Regions from separate parts of the Micromonospora sp. NPDC049282 genome, predicted to be linked through region 1. Evidence: predicted binding sites of a transcription regulator. Region 1 holds the regulator's gene; the other holds the start of a gene.
The links. Region 1 encodes HspR, which represses chaperone genes until heat shock. Its sites were predicted from a motif close to TTGAGTNNNNNNNACTCAA; they were not measured.
Positions count from the first base shown of each region.

Region 1 (9,073 bases):
GACCGATCCGGACGGCTGACGCGTATGCACGAAACCCAAATCCTGCTCGTCGAAGTCGGGGCGCTGCTCCTCCTGCTCGGTCTGCTCGGTCGGCTCAGCCGTCGCGTCGGTGTCTCGCCCATCCCGCTCTACCTGCTCGCCGGCCTCGCGTTCGGGCACGGCGGCCTGCTGCCGCTCAACGCCAGCGAGGAGTTCTTCGCGGTCGGCGCGGAGATCGGCGTGATCCTGCTGCTGGTCATGCTCGGCCTCGAATACAGCGCCAACGAGCTGGTGGGCAACCTCCGCTCGGCGGCGCCGGCCGGCCTGATCGACGCGGTGTTCAACGCGTTGCCCGGTTTCGCCTTCGCGTTGCTGCTCGGCTGGGGCTGGGTCGCCGCCGTGGTGCTCGCCGGTGTCACCTGGGTGTCGTCCTCGGGCGTGATCGCCAAGGTGCTCGGCGACCTGGGCCGGGTCGGTAACCGGGAGACCCCGGTGATCCTCTCCGTGCTCGTGATCGAGGACCTGGCGATGGCCCTCTACCTGCCGCTGGTCACCGCGCTGCTCGCCGGGGTCGGCCTGGTCAAGGGCGGCTTCGCGCTCGCCGTCGCGGTGCTCACCGTGGTCGTGGTGCTGGCCGTGGCGATCCGGTACGGGCACCTGATCTCCACCGCGCTCTCCGCCAAGGATCCGGAGGCGCTCCTGCTCGGCGTGTTCGGCCTGACCCTGCTGGTCGCCGGCGTCGCGGCCAAGCTCCAGGTCTCCGCCGCGGTCGGCGCGTTCCTGGTCGGCATCGCGCTGTCCGGGCCGGTCGCGCACCATGCCACCCAGTTGCTCTCGCCCCTGCGGGACCTCTTCGCCGCCGTCTTCTTCGTGTTCTTCGGGCTGGTCACCAACCCGCTGGACATGCCGCCGGTGCTGCTGCCCGCGCTGCTGCTGGCCGTGACGACGATGGCGACGAAGGTGGCCACCGGCTACCTGGCCGCCCGCCGGGCCGGGATCGCCGAGCCCGGCCGCTGGCGGGCCGGCCTGGCGCTCACCCCGCGCGGCGAATTCTCCATCGTCATCGCCGGGCTGGCCGTCTCGGCCGTCTATCCGGTGGAGCCCAAGCTGGCCGCGCTCGCCACGGCATACGTGTTGATCACGGTGGTGACCGGTCCGCTGCTCGCCCGGCTGCCGGACATGCCGTGGTTCAAGCAGTGGCTGCGCCAACGCGCCGCCGCCGCCCGGGCAGCGGCCCAGGTACGGGTCGGCGACTGACCTCAGCCGGGCCGGACCCGCGACTCAGCGGTCCGGCCCGGCCAACGGTTGTCAAATTGATCCCGGGAAGGTCTACCACTGCTCCACCCAACCGCGTTAACGTGGCGCCCCAGCAGCCAGCATCTGGGGGCGGCCAGCGCCCCCGCCAGCGAATGCGGAAGGTCGGCCGGTGAGCGTGCAGGAAGAGACGTTCCACGGCTTTGCCAATCCGGTCGACCCCTCGCCCGCCGAACTGCGGGCCTGGGCCTACCAGCCGGACTCGGTGCCCCTGACCTCCATGCCGCCGGACTGGGACCTGCTGGTCGCCGGTGACCACCTGGTGCAGACGTTGTTCGACCTGGCCGTGGACCAGAACTGCCCGGCCCGCCGGTTCGCGCTGCACTGCCTCTACATCTACGCCGCCGACGGCATCCGGACGAACTTCCGGGCGCACCCGAAGCGGCGCTTCCGGAAGCTGGTCGAGCACGCCGAGCGGGCCGGCGACGACCTGATGCGCAACTGGGCGCACAACAGCCGGGTCCTGCTCGCCCGCCCCGACCTCTTCGTCTACCGGGACTGGTGCGAGGGCGGCCTGGTTCGCGAGAACCGCCGCCTCTGAGCCGGCCCGATCCCGCCCACCTTGATCCACTCCACGTCGCCGAGGTGGCGGTATCGACACCCGCGCTACCCCACCACCTCGCCGATACGGTGTCGATCAAGACGAACGGGCCGGGACCCCCGCCCGGGCATTCCGCGTCCCGGCCCGCACCACACGGACGTGCGGGCCGGGACCCCCCGTGGGTCCCGGCCCGCACGTCGGCGGATGATCAGGTCGATCCGCCCTGCTTCTTGCGCCGTTCGTCGTCCCTGGCCTGATCCACCCCGTGGTCGGTCTGGTCGGCGAAGCGTCCTTGCTTGACCTTGTCGCTGAAGCGGCCCTCGGTGACCCGGTCGAATCGCTCCTTGACGTTCTCGGCCACCTTTTCCAGGCGTTCCTCGGCCCGTTCCGCCACTGACTTCGCCGGTTCCGCCATGGCTCCCCCCGCCAGCCCGGATTCCGTTTCAGGGCTTTTATCCCTGAGTGAAAGCGTAGTCGACCGCCCCCCACCGCGCCCCACTTTCGCCAACCTCCGGCCGGCACCCACGGGTGGAACACCATGTGTCCCGCAACGGCCCGCAGACACCGATGGCGGTCCACCCACCAGCCGTGCAGCCTCGGAGGCAGCAGGAATGCGAAGGCCGGCACCGCCCCCGAGCAGCGGGGCGTGCCGGCCTTCGGACGAGCGCGAGCAGCGGGCGTCAGCGGTCGGGAGTGCGGCGGGGACGCCAGACGACGAGCGCGGTGGAGGTGCGGTTGGTCGGCACGAGGTCGCCGCGCGGGAAGCCGCCCAGCGACTCCAGCTCGGCGATCCGCCGGTACGCGGCGTCCAGTTCCGCCTCCAGCCGGGCCACCCGCTGCTGCGCCTCCTCCAGCAGCCGCTCCAGCCCGATGATCCGCTTGACTCCGGCCAGGTTGATCCCGTCGTCCTGGCTGAGGCGCTGCACCTCGCGGAGCAGCACCACGTCCCGGACGCTGTACCGCCGGCCGCCGCCGGCCGCCCGGCCGGCCTGCACCAGGCCCAACCGGTCGTACTGGCGCAGCGTCTGGGGGTGCATGCCCGCCATCCGCGCGGCCACCGAGATCATCAAGATCTTGGCCTCGTAGGCCGGGTCACCCGACCCGACGTACTCCTCCGACATGCCCGCTCACCTCCGCTGCCGCCGTCAACTGAATCGACGTACCCGCGCTTCGAGATGTTCCCGCGCGGCGGGCGGGGTCTGCGCCGCGAAGGTCTCCAGCGCCGCCCGCGCCTCGTCCGACACCGTCGCCGGGACCACCACGTCGAGCGTGACCAGCAGGTCGCCGGCGCGGCCGTCCTTGCGTACGACGCCCTTGCCCCGGGCCCGCAGCACCCGTCCGGCGGGAGTACCCGGTGGCACCCGCAGGGTCACGGTGCCGTCCAGGGTCGGAACCCGCAGGTCGGTGCCGAGCACGGCCTCGGCGTACGTGATCGGGACGTTCAGGGTGAGATCGTCCCCGGTGCGCCCGAACAGCTCGTCCGGGCGGACCTTCACGTGCACGAACAGATCTCCGGCCGGGCCGCCCCGCTCGCCGGGCTCGCCCCGACCGGCCAGCCGGATCCGCTGGCCGTCGGCCACCCCGGCCGGGAAGCGCACGTTCAACGTGCGGGTCTTGGTGACCCCGCCGGTGCCGTGGCACTCCGGGCACTTCTCCTCGACGACCGTGCCGACGCCCTGGCAGTTGCGGCACGGCTCGGAGAAGCTGAACGACCCCTGGTTGCGGGTGGTGACCCCGGCGCCGTGGCAGACCGGGCAGGCCACCGGCTGGGTGCCCGGCTTCGCGCCGTTGCCGTGGCAGGTGTCGCACACCCCGGGCGCGCGCAGGGTCAGCGGCAGCGTGACGCCGCGGACCGCGTCGGAGAAGTCGAGGGCCACCTCGGCCTCGACGTTCCGACCCCGGGCCGGGCCACGCGGGCGGGCCGGGCCGCCGGCGCCACCCCCGCCGGAGAAGATCGTGCTGAACAGGTCGGTGAAGCCGCCCCCACCGAACCGGTTGTCGCCACCGCCGCCGCCACCGCCGCCGAACAGGTCGGAGACGTCGAACGGCGCGCCGCCCGGCTGACCCGCGCCCCGGGCGTTGCGCCGGAAGGCGCCCGAGCCGAACAGCGACCGCATCTCGTCGTACTCGCGCCGCTTCTTCTCGTCGCCGAGCACCGCGTACGCCTCGGAGACGGTCTTGAACCGCTCCTCGGCCCCGCTGTCACCGGGGTTGTGGTCCGGGTGCGACTCCCGGGCCAATTTCCGGTACGACTTCTTGATGTCGTCCGAGGAGGCGGACTTGTCCACGCCCAACGCGGCGTAGTAGTCCTTCTCGAGCCAGTCCTTGGAACTCACCGGTCCACCCCCTTCCACGGGTCGAATCCCGGTCGTCCCGCCCGCCCGGCAGGGGCGGGCGGGACGTCACGGGTCGGCACTACTCCGGGTCCGCGACCGCGACCAGGGCCGGCCGCAGCAGGCGCTCGCCGAGCTGGTAGCCCCGGCGCATGACCTGCACGCAGGTCGGCTCGGTCACGTCGGCGGAGGTCTGGTGGGCCACCGCCTCGTGCCGGGTCGGGTCGAACGGGTCGCCCTGCTCGCCGAACGCGGTCAGGCCGAACTTGCCCAGCGCCCCGGTGAGCTGCTCGGCCACGCTGCCGAACGGGCCCACCAGGTCGCCGTGCTCGCGGGCCCGGTCCAGGTCGTCGAGGATCGGCAGCAACGCGGTGAGCACCCCGCCGGTCGCCTGCTCCTGGACCAGGTTGCGGTCACGGTCGACCCGCTTGCGGTAGTTGGCGTACTCCGCCGAGACCCGCTGGAGGTCGCGGGTGCGCTCCTCCAGGTCGGAGCGGAGCGACTCCAGTTCGGCGCCGAGCGGGGCCGTCGTACCGCCGGTTTCCCCGCTCGGCTCGGCGGGCGAGTCGACCACGGGCGGCCCGGAGACCTCGGCCTCGCCGACGATCTCGTCGACCACGACCTCGGTCTCCTCGACCAGCCCTTCGGCGGGCGCGTCGGCGGCGGCGTCGGCCGCCGAGGCGTCGTTCGCCGGCTCCTCGGTCACCTTGCCGAGCTTGCGCTTGTCGCGGATGACGACCCGCGGTTCGTCGCCGGCATCCTTGCCGGCGCCCGCGGAGCCACCCGGCGCCGACCCGGTGGAGCCCGGGTCGGCCGCTCGTGGCTTGTCCGTCATGCGGTTACCTCATCCCTCTGCCGTGCGAGTCGTGTCCGGGACCGAAGGTCACTTCTTGTCCTCGTCCACGATCTCCGCGTCGACCACGTCGTCGGCGCCACCGGCCTGCGGGCCACCGGTCGCCCCGGCGCCCGCGCCGGCCGCACCGGCGCCCGGAGCGCCCTGGGCACCCGGCTCGCCCTCCTGCTGCTGGGCGTAGAGCAGCGAACCGGCCTGCTGGGAGACCTGGGCCAGCTTCTCGTGCGCGGCCTTGATCTTGTCGATGTCCTGCCCGCCGAGGGCGCTGCGCAGCTCGCCGAGCGCCTCGTTGAGCTGGTCACGGTTCTCACTCGGCAGCTTGTCGCCGCTCTCGGCGAGGAACTTCTCGGTCTGCCACTGGAGCGCCTCGGCGACGTTGCGGGTCTCCGCCTCCTCGCGGCGGCGCTTGTCCTCGTCGGCGTGCTCCTCGGCGTCCCGGCGCATGCGCTCGATGTCGTCCTTCGGCAGCGAGGAGCCGCCGGTGATCGTCATCTTCTGCTCCTTGCCGGTGCCCAGGTCCTTGGCGTGCACGTTGACGATGCCGTTGGCGTCGATGTCGAACGTGACCTCGATCTGCGGCACGCCGCGCGGCGCCGGCGGGAGGCCGGTCAGCTCGAAGGTGCCGAGCTTCTTGTTGTAGGCCGCGATCTCGCGCTCGCCCTGGAACACCTGGATCAGCACCGACGGCTGGTTGTCGTCGGCCGTGGTGAAGACCTCGGAGCGCTTGGTCGGGATGGTGGTGTTGCGCTCGATGAGCTTGGTGAAGATGCCGCCCTTGGTCTCGATGCCCAGGCTCAGCGGGGTCACGTCGAGCAGCAGGACGTCCTTGACCTCGCCCTTGAGCACGCCGGCCTGGAGGGCGGCGCCGACGGCGACGACCTCGTCCGGGTTGACGCCCTTGTTCGGGTCGCGGCCGGTGAGCTGGTTGACCAGGTCGGTGACCGCCGGCATCCGGGTCGAGCCGCCGACCAGGATGACGTGGTCGACGTCGGAGACCTTGATCCCGGCGTCCTTGACGGCCTGCTCGAACGGGCCCTTGCAGCGGTCCAGCAGGTCCTGCGTCATACGCTGGAACTCGGCGCGGCTCAGCGTCACGTCGAGGTGCAGCGGGCCGGCCGAGCCGGCGGTGATGTACGGCAGGTTGATGTTGCTGGTGGTGGCCGCGGACAGCTCGATCTTGGCCTTCTCGGCCGCCTCCTTGAGCCGCTGCAGCGCCATCTTGTCCTGCGAGAGGTCGATGCCGTGCTCGCCGCGGAACGTCTTCACCAGGTGGTCGATGACCCGCTGGTCCCAGTCGTCACCGCCGAGCTGGTTGTCACCGCTGGTCGACTTGACCTCGACCACGCCCTCGGCCAGCTCCAGCAGCGACACGTCGAAGGTGCCGCCACCGAGGTCGAAGACCAGGACGGTCTGCTCCTTGGAGCCCTTGTCCAGGCCGTACGCCAGGGCGGCCGCGGTCGGCTCGTTCACGATCCGCAGCACGTTGAAGCCGGCGATCTCACCGGCCTCCTTGGTGGCCTGGCGCTGCCCGTCGTTGAAGTAGGCCGGGACGGTGATGACCGCGTCGGCGATCTGCTCGCCCAGGTACGCCTCGGCGTCCCGCTTGAGCTTCATCAGCGTCCGGGCGGAGATCTCCTGCGGGGTGTACTTCTTGCCGTCGATGTCGACGGTCCAGTTGGTGCCGATCTCCCGCTTGACCGAGCGGATGGTCCGGTCGGGGTTGGTCACCGCCTGGCGCTTGGCGACCTCACCGACGAGCACCTCGCCGTTGCGGGCGAACGCGACGATCGAGGGAGTCGTACGCGAGCCCTCGGCGTTGGCGATGACGGTGGGCTCACCGCCCTCGAGAACGCTGACGCAGGAGTTCGTCGTGCCGAGGTCGATGCCGACCGCACGTGCCATGTTCGCTTCCTCGCTTCGTAACGGTTGAGCAGGTCAGACGACCTGCCCGGCGGGGTCACCCGGAGGCGACCGCACCACAAGTTGAGTGAACTTGACTCAATAGTGCCACGCCCTCGGCAAACCGCAAGTCGAGGTTGAGCCGACTCGGCGCAACCTGACCGTTATTACCGTCCGGTTGTCTTACCTTGCGTCGGTCGGGCACGCTTTAGCGGTGACGACGCATGGCGATCCCGCCACCCGTGCCGGCGCGCCCGCCGTCGCAGCCCGCACCGGAACCACCCACGGCGAGAACCAGCCCGGCGGAGACGCCGCGGGCCTGCCCGCCGCGCTCGCCGGCCTGCGGTCCGCGATCGACACGGCTCGCTTCCCGCTGACGCTGCCCTCGGCCGAGTCGGCCCGGCAGGCCGCCCGCAGCCTCACCGACCAGCTCGACGACTATCTGCTGCCGCGGCTGGCCCGGCTCGACGCCCCGCTGCTCGTGGTGGTCGGCGGCTCGACCGGCGCCGGCAAGTCGACGTTGGTCAACAGCCTGGTCCAGGCGCGGGTCAGCGCGGCCGGCGTGCTCCGCCCGACCACCCGCTCCCCGGTGCTGGTCTGCAACCCCGCCGACGCCGCCTGGTTCCGCCAGGGCGAGCTGCTGCCCGGCCTGACCCGCACCAACGATCCGAGCGAGCACCCCGGCACCCTGCAACTGGTCACCGCGCCGGCGCTGCCGCCCGGCCTGGCCTTCCTCGACGCCCCCGACATCGACTCCGTGGTCGACGCCAACCGGGCGCTCGCCGGGCAACTGCTCGCCGCCGCCGACCTGTGGCTGTTCGTCACCACCGCCGCGCGGTACGCCGACGCGGTCCCCTGGGAGCTGCTGCGCAGCGCCCGGGCCCGGGGCACCGCCGTGGCGATGGTGCTCGACCGGGTCCCGCCCGAGGCGGCCGACGAGATCGCCGCCCACCTGTCGCAGATGCTGGCCAGCCAGGAACTGGGCGCCGCGCCGCTGTTCGTGCTGCCGGAGACGTGGGTGGACGGGCAGGGGCTGCTGCCCGACCGGATGACCGCCCCGCTGAGCGGGTGGTTCGCCCGGCTCGCCGGCGACGCGGAGGCCCGCTCGGCGGTGGTCCGGCAGACCCTCGACGGCGCGCTGGCCGCCCTGCACCCGGTGGTCGAGGCGCTGGCCGACGCCGCCGACGAGCAGGTGGCCGCCGCCGAGGCGCTGGACGAACGGGTCCGGGCCGCCTACCGGGGCGCGGAGCGCACCGTCGACCAGGGGCTCAAGGACGGCCGGCTGCTCCGCGGCGAGGTGCTGGCGCGCTGGCAGGAGTTCGTCGGCACCGGTGAGTTCTTCCGCAGCCTGGAGGCGCGGATCGGGCGGCTGCGCGACCGGGTGGTCGCGGCGGTCACCGGGCGACCCGCGCCCGCTGCGGAGCTGCGTACGGCGATCGAGTCCCAACTGGTCACACTGCTGCGTGGGGTGGCCGCCGAGGCGGCGGAGAACGCGTACACCGGGTGGAAGGCGCATCCGGCCGGCGCGGCGCTGCTCGAACCGGAGCTGGCGCACGCCTCGGCCGACCTGCCCACGCGCGGTGAGCAACTGGTCCGCGACTGGCAGCGTGGGGTGCTGGAGCTGGTCCGCGTCGAGGGCGCCGACAGGCGTTTCGTGGCCCGCACGGCCGCGTACGCGGTGAACGCCACCGGGCTGGCCGTCATGATCGGCGTCTTCGCCTCCACCGCCTTCATCCCGACCGGGCTGGAGGTCGCCGCGGGCACCGGCACCGCGGTCGCCGGCCAGACCGTGCTCCAGGCCATCTTCGGCGACCAGGCGGTGCGGAACCTGTCCCGCAAGGCGCGGGTCGACCTGCTCGACCGGGTCGGCGCGTTGATGGCCGAGGAGGCCGCCCGCTTCCTGGCCCGCACCGAGGCCGCCCGGCCGGCCGCCGACGCCGGCGGGACGCTGCGCCGGGCCGCCGGGACGGTCGAACGGGCCCGGCACCGCAGCGGCCTGTCCGCCGGCGACGCCCCGCTGCCCACCACCGAACAGGACGGTCGCCCGTGAGCGCGAGGAGCGAGCCGGGCTTGCGAGCCCCGCAGTCGCGAACTGAGATGGCACCGTGAGCGCGAGGAGCGAGCCGGGCTTGCGAGCCCCGCAGTCGCGAACTG
Region 1 covers NZ_JBICSL010000006.1:190,164-199,236, forward strand. The annotation lists gene ACGFI2_RS13550 (cation:proton antiporter regulatory subunit) at 1-19, shown strand, start outside; gene ACGFI2_RS13555 (cation:proton antiporter) at 25-1,236, shown strand; gene ACGFI2_RS13560 (hypothetical protein) at 1,406-1,834, shown strand; gene ACGFI2_RS13565 (hypothetical protein) at 2,043-2,249, opposite strand; gene ACGFI2_RS13570 (heat shock protein transcriptional repressor HspR) at 2,515-2,955, opposite strand; gene dnaJ (molecular chaperone DnaJ) at 2,980-4,170, opposite strand; gene grpE (nucleotide exchange factor GrpE) at 4,250-5,002, opposite strand; gene dnaK (molecular chaperone DnaK) at 5,051-6,922, opposite strand; gene ACGFI2_RS13590 (ABC transporter) at 7,134-8,969, shown strand.

Region 2 (9,073 bases), on a different contig from region 1:
ATCGTCGATGTGCTGGTCCGGGAGCGGGTCAGCGGGGTGCCGGTGGTGGACTCGTTCCGCCGGGTGCTCGGGGTGATCTCCGAGGCGGACCTGCTGCACAAGGTGGAGCGGTCCGGCCGGCCCGACGAACGCCGGGTGTTCTCCGGGCGGCGGCGGCGTGTCGCCCGGGAGAAGGCGGGCGCGCTGGTGGCCCGGGACCTGATGACCGCGCCGGCGGTCACCACCCACGAGCGGGCCGCGCTCGCGGCGACGGCCCGGCTGATGGACCGCGAGGCGGTCAAGCGGCTGCCGGTCCTCGACGACCTCGGCCGACTGGCCGGCATCGTGACTCGGGGCGACCTGCTCCGGGTGCACCTGCGCACCGACGCCGAGATCCGCGAGGACGTGGTCCAGGAGGTGCTGCGCCGGGTGCTCGCGGTCCGGGACGGCCTGGTCACCGTGCAGGTCCGTGGCGGCGAGGTCACCATGGACGGGCGGCTGGACCGCCGCAGCGCCGTCGATCTCGCCGGCCGTCTGGCCGGCCAGGTCGCCGGCGTGGTCGCGGTGCACAACACCATCTCCTACGACGTGGACGACACCACCCTGATGGAGCTGGATCCGGTGCACGCCACCCCGATCGCGTGACCGGATCCCGGCTCAGACCGGCGTGGCGAGCTGGGCGGCGAGCAACGCCGGCGCCTCCGCCAGCGACGGGCCGTACCAGGTGAGGTGCCGGCCGGAGACCAGCACCGAGGGCACCCGCGGGAACGCCTCCGGCCCGTCGTCGGCGGTGAACCGGTACGGCTCGTCGGGCAGCACCACCAGCTCCGCCGCCCGGGCGCGCAGCTGGTCGAGCGTCGGGCGCGGATAGCGTTCCGGATCGGTGTCCCAGGCGTTGACCACGCCGAGCCGGCGCAGCACGTCCCCGGCGAACGTGTCCCGGCCCAGCACCACCCACGGTCGCCGCCACACCGGCACCACCGCGGTGCGGACCCGCTCCGGCGCGGGCGGCGCGGCCCAGGCCCGCCGGGCCGCCCGCAACCAGGGCGGCTCGGCCGGGCTCCCGAGCGCGGCGACGAGCGCGCCGAGCTGGTCGAGCGCCTCCGGCACGGTACGCGGGAAGGTGACCCGCACCTCGATCCCGGCCGCGCGCAGCGCGTCCGCGTCGGCGAGCCGGTTCTCCTCCTCGTTGAGCAGCACCAGGTCGGGCGCCAGGGCGAGAACGCGATCCAGGTCGGGGTATTTCGTCCCGCCGACCCGGGGGACGTCCAACCCGGCCGGGTGCGTGCACCAGTCGGTCGCGCCGACCAGGACCTCCGGCCTCGTCGCCGCGACCGCCTCGGTCAGCGACGGCACCAGCGACACCACCCGCACGCCGTCCTCCCCTCGTACCGACCCGTCCTCAGCGGGCCCCGACCGTGGCGGCGGGCTCCGGCGGCAGGCCCGCCACGGGCACGCCCTCGCGTACCGCCCACTCCACGGCGGCCCGCAGGTCCGCCGTCGGCAGCGGCCGCCTGGCGGTCACCGCGACCGCCGCGTGCACCGAGTAGGCGACGAACGGGAACGACCGGGCCAGCCCGCCGATCGCGTCGTGCAGCCGGCCCACCACGGCCAGCGCCTCCGGTTCCCCGAGCGCCGGCAGGACCAGCTGGAACTCGTTGTCGGCGACCCGGACCGCCCGGTCGACCGGCCGCAGCACCCCGGTGACCGCGGCGAGCAGGGCCTGGCCCTCCCGGGCGGCGCTGCGCCGGCCGAAGCGTTCCGGCGAGCCGGGCGGTTCGTCCACCCGTAGGCCGACCAGCGCCACCGGCAGGGTGCCGGAGGCGGTCACCCCGTCCGCCCCGCTCCACCGGCGCAGGCCGGGGTCGTCGAGCATCCCGTCCGTCGTCTCGACCGGCGGCGCGCCACGGTCACCCCGCCGGGCGAGCAGCCGCAGCGCCGACTCGGCCCGGGCCTCGCCCGGACCGGCCGGGATGTCCCGCACCCGGGCCACCGCGTCGTCGAGCGCCGACCGGGCCGGGCCGGGCAGCCGCTCGGCCAGCCGCTCCCGCAGCCGGATCACCTCGTGCAGCGCCGCGTCCCGGCGGAACCCCCAGTGGCCCTCGAAGAGCCGGCCGGCCTCCAGCGTCGCGGCCGGCGTGACCTCACCCCGGTCGTGGGCCACCAGGGTGGCGCCGAAACGGGGGGTCAACGCCACCACGCTCCACTCCCTGGCCAGCTCCTCCGCCTCGTCCAGCACCACGCCGTGGGCCCCGTCGGGCAGATCCGGCGGAGGAGCGCCGACCATGCCGACCACGGTGGCGGCCGCCCGGCCGGCGATGCGCCGGTAGATCGCGCGCTCCCGTTCGAAGTACGGCAGCCGCTGGAAGAGCGCGAACACGACCAGCGGGCCGTCCTCGGCCTCCGCCAGCGCGGCCCGCTCGATGGCGTGGGAAACGGCGACGAGACTGCGTTTGGTGAACCGTTCCGGGGTCAGTCCGCTGTGCACCCGCCGAGCCTAGATCGCCGGACCGGGCGACGCACCGCCCGTCGGGCGTCCGGATTCCGCCGCACCGCCGAGGCGGCCTCCATGATCGACGCCCTACACTCGGACGTCGACCGAGCGACGGACGGATTGTGGCGAGATGACGAGCACCGGCAGCGTGGCGGCCTCCTGGCTGCGGCCGATCCCGTCCGGCGCCGCGCCGCGCCTCGTCCACGCCGGCCATGTCGGGTACGCCGACCGGCGGCTCGGCGAACTGGCGCAGGGCCGTCCACCGGGGGTCACCGGCAGCCAGTGGAGCACCGCCGGGCGGGCCCGCCTCGACCTGGTGGTCTGCGCCGCCGACACCGGCCTGCCGCAGTTCGCCGTGCGCTTCGGCGCGCCCGCGCCCGACGGATCGCCCGCCCGCCGGGCCGAACGACTCACCGACGCGGTCTGCGCCGCCCTGGGCCTGCCGCTGCTGCGGGTCGAGTCGTCGGCGCTCGACGGCGGCGAGCAGGTCCGCCGGTTCGTCGAGTACGTGCTCGACGCCCGCGCCTACGCCGAGGGCACCGACCCGGACGGCGGGGAAACGGTCGGGTTCCGCGACATCGTGGGCCGCCTGCCGGACGGCCGGCGTGGTCCGGTCAACGACCTCGGCGCGCTGGCCCGGGCCGATGCGGTCGAGGCGTACGTGGCGGGCCGGCTGGCCGACCCGATCGTGCGCGGTCTGCACGTGCGGTGGACGGACGGGCCGGCGGAGGGCTGGGGCTGGGTCGAGGTGCGGCCCGGTCGCTGCCTGCTGGAGCGGGTACGGCTCGCGTCCCGGGGCTTCTCCTGCGGGGTGGACCCGGGCCGGCTCGCCGAGGACCTGGCCGCGGCGGCGTTGGGGGAGCGGCTGCGTGACCTCGACGGCGGCGCGACGTCGCTGGTGGACCGGGACGATCTGCGTGGGCAGGTGCGTCGTCTCGCCGCCCGGCGGGAGTCCTTCGACGGCGGCTTCGCGTTCGACCATCTCTGCGCGGACTGATCCGCCCGTTCCGGCCGCCGGCCGGGCCATCGATTTTTTTCCGATCTCCGGTTGAACCTTCGCCGACGGCGCTCCGTACCTAAGCGGGAATGGACGCAGATCTTCCGCCGCGCCCGGACGGCGCGGAAGACGGTGCGGAGAGGGCATCGTCGGCCATTGACGCGCGACCACGGCGTCGCAGTGATCCCACCCCGAGGAATTCCGCCGGGGTCACCAGTCAACTACCGGATCGAGAAGGAGAGCAATTCGATGCGCAGGTCCACACGGGCGCGCCGGTCATCCGGTAACGCGCGGAGCAAGCGGGTGCTGGCCGTGGTCGGCACGCTCGCCGTCTTCGGCGGCATTGTCGCCGTCACCCAGATCTCGTCCGCCCAGGACCAGCGGAGGACCACCCGTGCCGCCTCGGCGTCCTGCGTGGCCTCGAGCCCGGGGGCGACTGCTCCGGGCGGCCAGGGCAGCACCACCCGGACCTGGCAGAACGGTCGCTGGGTTCGCAACCACTGGGGTGACGGCCAGATGTCCGCGGCCGAGTGTCAGCAGACGAACGCGGGCGGTGCCGGCGCCGGCACGCCGACCGTGGCCTGCCCCGACGTCAAGAGCAAGCTGCCGCAGGTGCCCGACCGGGCCCGCGCCGAGGTGGACCGTAACCTGGCCCTGCTGGACACCCAGATCGCCGAGGCGAACCGGCGGCTGGCGGCGGACGGCCGCAAGGGTGGCAACTTCATCAACAACGCCATCCTCCGTCCGCTCGCGGACAAGCGGACCGCCACGCTCAACCGGATCGCCACGGCCATCGGTCGTGGCGGCCAGCGCCCGCAGGGCCTGGACAAGCTCGCCCAGTGCGCCCTCGCCGACAACGCGCAGAACGGCGGCAACAACGGCGGTCAGACCGGCGGCAACAACGGTGGTCAGACCGGCGGCAACAACGGTGGTCAGACCGGCGGCAACAATGGCGGTCAGACCGGCGGCAACAATGGCGGCGGCCAGACCGGCGGCGGCCTGCAGGCGCTGGCCAAGGACTGCACCAATAGCCAGCTGGAGGCGCACAACGGCTTCCAGAACGGCAACCGGTGCGTGAGCACCTCCTTCGGTGAGGTCGGCGCCGCGGCGAACAACCCGTCGCTGCTGATCACCGAGTTCCCGAACCAGGTGCAGCGCAACCAGCCGTTCACCCTCCGGGTCACCACCAAGAACCTGGTGCGGGACCGCTTCCTCGCCGCCGGGCAGGGTGGCTACTACATCGAGAGTTCGCTGCTCAACGACCAGGGCCTGGTCCGCGGTCACTTCCACACCGCGTGCCGGATGCTCGGCAGCACCCGCCAGCCCCCGAACCCGCAGGACGTGCCCGCCTTCTTCGTCGCCACCGAGGACGGCGGGGGCGGAAACGAGCCGGACGACGTGCTGATCCAGATTCCGGGCCTGCCGGACTCGGGCCTGGCCCAGTGCTCGGTCTGGGCCGGTGACGGCTCGCACCGGATCCCGATGATGGAGCGGGCCAACCAGACCCCGGCCATCGACGTGGTGCGCATCCAGGTCAACTGACCGTACGACGACGGCCGGAGCCGCCCGGGGGACGACCTCGGGCGGCTCCGGCCGTTCGCGGTGCGGGAAAATTGGTGCCGTCCTGTTCCCGCCCCGCGAAATTTGTCGACCGGGCAAAACTCGACCGGGGCCACACCGATTTCTCGGCGTGACCCCGGGGTGCCCGACGGTGAACCGGGAGCTCAGCGGTTCTTGTACGCCTCCACCACCGAGACCGGGATGCGCCCACGCTCGGAAATCTCGTAGCCGTTCTTGGCGGCCCATTCGCGGATGGCGCGGTTCTGCTCGCGGTCCATTCCGGAGGTGCTCGGCCGGGCGGCGCGACGGGTCGTGCGGCCGGCGTCGACGGGGCCGCGACCGATGCGCCGGCCAGCGCTGATGTAGGGGTCCAGGGCCTTACGCAGGACGCCCGCGTTCTCGTCGGAGACGTCGATCGTGTACGCCACGCCGTCCAGGCTGAACTCGACGGTCCGATCGGCCTTTCCGCCGTCGAGGTCGTCGGTCAGAACGGTGATTACTTTCCTTGCCATCGCCATTACTCCCTGTGTCGGGCGGGGTGTGGCTAAGAGTTTGACCTACCTGGCGGTAATTTCGCAACAATACCCGCCCCGTTCCATTCGGCGGGTCGCGAAATCGGCGGCCGGCAAAAGGCCGGCGCGGGTCGTGGCGTGGCGTTCGCGCCGGGCGAGTGTCCTGAGTCACAGACTGGAACAAGGGGCACGGTTTGTTACTTGAGTCAGACACGCTCAACCAACGTGATGGCAGGTGTTCGATGGCAACTCTTCCGGTACTTCCCCTGACCGACGCCGTCCTGCTGCCCGGGATGGTCATCCCGGTGACCCTCGACCCGACCACCCAGGCCGCGGTCGACGCGGCCCGCGCGACCGGCGACAAGAAGCTGCTGGCCGTGCCCCGCATCGACGGCGAGTACGGCTCGGTCGGCGTGGTCGCGACCATCGAGAAGGTGGGCCGGCTGCCCAGCGGTGAGCCGGCGGCCGTGGTCCGTGGCCTCGCCCGCGCCCGTATCGGCTCCGGCGTGCCCGGCCCCGGCGCCGCCCTCTGGGTCGAGGCGACCGCCCTCGACGAGCCCGCCCCCGCCGGCCGAGCCCGGGAACTGGCCCGCGAGTACCGGGCGCTGACCACCTCGGTGCTCCAGCAGCGCGGCGCCTGGCAGGTCATCGACGCGATGGAGCGGATGACCGACCTCTCCGAGCTGGCCGACTCGGCCGGCTACGCGCCCTGGCTCAGCCTGGCGCAGAAGACCGAGCTGCTCGCCGCGCCGGACGTCACCGCCCGGCTGGAGCTGCTGGTCGGCTGGGTGAAGGAGCACCTGGCCGAACAGGAGGTCACCGAGCAGATCAACAGCGACGTCCGCGAAGGGCTGGAGAAGTCCCAGCGCGAGTTCCTGCTCCGGCAGCAGCTCGCCGCGATCCGCAAGGAACTCGGCGAGGACGAGCCGGACGGCTCCGCCGACTACCGGGCGCGGGTCGAGTCCGCCGACCTGCCGGACAACGTCCGCGAGGCGGCGACGCGCGAGGTCGGCAAGCTGGAACGGGCCAGCGACGCCTCACCCGAGGCGGGTTGGATCCGTACCTGGCTGGACACGGTCCTCGAGATGCCGTGGAACACGCGTACCGAGGACAACACCGACCTGGCCGCGGCGCGGGCCGTGCTCGACGCCGACCACGCCGGTCTGGCCGACGTGAAGGACCGCATCCTGGAGTACCTCGCGGTGCGCAACCGCCGCGCGGAGCGCAACCTGGGCGTGGTCGGGGGGCGCGGCTCCGGCGCGGTGCTCGCCCTGGCGGGCCCGCCCGGCGTCGGCAAGACCAGTCTCGGCGAGTCGGTCGCCCGGGCGCTCGGGCGAAACTTCGTCCGGGTCTCCCTCGGCGGGGTACGCGACGAGGCGGAGATCCGGGGCCACCGGCGCACCTACGTCGGCGCGCTGCCCGGCCGGATCGTGCGGGCGCTGCGCGAGGCCGGCTCGATGAACCCGGTCGTGCTCCTCGACGAGGTCGACAAGCTGGCCGTCGGTTACTCCGGCGACCCGGCCGCGGCCCTGCTGGAGGTGCTCGACCCGGCGCAGAACCACACCTTCCGCGACCACTACCTCGAGGTCGACCTCGACCTGTCCGACGTGCTCTTCCTGGCCACCGCCAACGTGGTGGAGACCGTGCCCGGCCCGCTGCTGGACCGGATGGAGCTGGTGACGCTGGACGGCTACACCGAGGACGAGAAGGTGGCCATCGCCCGCGACCACCTGCTGCCCCGGCAGCGGGAGCGGGCCGGGCTGACCGCCGAGGAGGTGACCGTCGCCGACGAGGCGCTGGCGCTGATCGCCGGGGAGTACACCCGGGAGGCCGGGGTCCGGCAGCTCGAACGGGCGCTCGCCAAGATCCTGCGCAAGGTGGCCGTCGCGCTGGCCACCGAGCCCGCGCCGGTACGCGTCGACGCCGGTGGCCTGGCCCGCTACCTGGGCCGGCCGAAGTTCACCCCGGAGTCGGCCGAGCGGACGGCGGTGCCCGGCGTGGCGACCGGCCTGGCCGTCACCGGCGCCGGTGGCGACGTGCTGTTCATCGAGGCCACCGGCATGGAGGGCGAGCCGGGGCTGACCCTCACCGGCCAGCTCGGCGACGTCATGAAGGAGTCGGCGCACATCGCGTGGTCGTACCTGCGCGCCAACGGGCGGCGGTACGGCCTGGACCCGAACGCCCTCGCCGGGCGCCGGATCCACCTGCACGTGCCGGCGGGCGCGGTGCCCAAGGACGGTCCGAGCGCCGGCATCACCATGGTGACCGCGCTGGCGTCCCTGGTCACCGGCCGGCCGGTCCGGCCCGAGTTCGGGATGACCGGCGAGGTGACGCTCTCCGGCCGGGTGCTGCCCATCGGCGGCGTGAAGCAGAAGCTGCTCGCCGCGCACCGGGCCGGCCTGGCCGAGGTGATCATCCCGAAGCGCAACGAGCCGGACCTGGACGACCTGCCCGCCGAGGTCCGGGAGGCACTCACCGTGCACACCCTCGCCGACGTCGCCGACGTGCTCGCGCTGGCGCTGCGGCCGGCCGAGGTGGACGCGCAGAGCCTCGGGGGCCAGCCGCTCGCCGCGGCCTGACCTGATCGCCGCACGTCACCGCGCCCGGATCGACCACCGTCCGGGCGCGGTCGGCGCTGCTACCGGCGGTCGCGCCGGTCCCGGCCGTCGAAGCGGCGCTCGCCGCCCCCGTCGCCCTCGCCGTCCCGGTCGCGCCGGACGGTCGCCTTGCGGCCCTTGATGGTGCTGCCGCGCAGCCCTGCGATCACCTCGTCGGCCAGCCCCTGCGGCACCTCGACAAGCGAGAACCGGTCCGCGATCTCGATCGAGCCGATGTCCCGACCGCTGGCCCGGGTCTCCCCGGTGATCGCGCCGACCAGGTCCTGCGGACGTACCCCGGCCCGCCGGCCCAGGCCGATGAAGACCTGCGTGGTGCCGGCGGCGCGCGAGCGGACCGCGCCGCGCCGGTCCCGGCTGTCGGTCCCGGGCCGTCCCTCCCGGTTCGCGCGGACGGCGACCTGCGGGATCTCCTCCTCGTCGGCGGTGCCGGGCAGCGTGGCCTCGTGCGCCAGCCGGACCGCGGCGAGCGCGACCTCCATCAGGTCGAACTCGTCGGTCAGCGACTCGACGACCGCCCGGAACGGCTCCAGGTCGTCCTCGAGCAGGGCCTCCCGCACCGCGGCCTGGGTCAGTTCGAACCGCCGGGTCCGCAGGTCGGCGACCGTCGGGATCTTGTCGATGGTGATCCGCTGGCCGGTGACCCGCTCGATCGTCTTGAGCATCCGGTGCTCGCGCGGCTCGGCCAGGGTGATCGCCACCCCCTCGCGCCCGGCCCGGCCCACCCGGCCGATCCGGTGCACGTACGCCTCCGGCGCCGACGGGACGTCGTAGTTCACCACGTGGGTGAGCTGCTCGACGTCCAGCCCTCGGGCCGCCACGTCGGTGGCGACCAGCAGGTCGGCGGTGCCGCCGCGCAGCCGACCCATCACCCGGTCCCGCTGCTCCTGGCTCATCCCGCCGTGCAGCGCCTCGG
Region 2 covers NZ_JBICSL010000002.1:238,274-247,346, reverse strand. The annotation lists gene ACGFI2_RS04960 (CBS domain-containing protein) at 1-624, shown strand, start outside; gene ACGFI2_RS04955 (helical backbone metal receptor) at 637-1,353, opposite strand; gene ACGFI2_RS04950 (DICT sensory domain-containing protein) at 1,382-2,467, opposite strand; gene ACGFI2_RS04945 (hypothetical protein) at 2,604-3,470, shown strand; gene ACGFI2_RS04940 (hypothetical protein) at 3,720-5,012, shown strand; gene ACGFI2_RS04935 (Lsr2 family protein) at 5,195-5,542, opposite strand; gene lon (endopeptidase La) at 5,785-8,121, shown strand; gene ACGFI2_RS04925 (DEAD/DEAH box helicase) at 8,181-9,073, opposite strand, start outside.
Region 2: the regulator HspR is predicted to act here: its motif matches at 5,744-5,762, upstream of lon (endopeptidase La).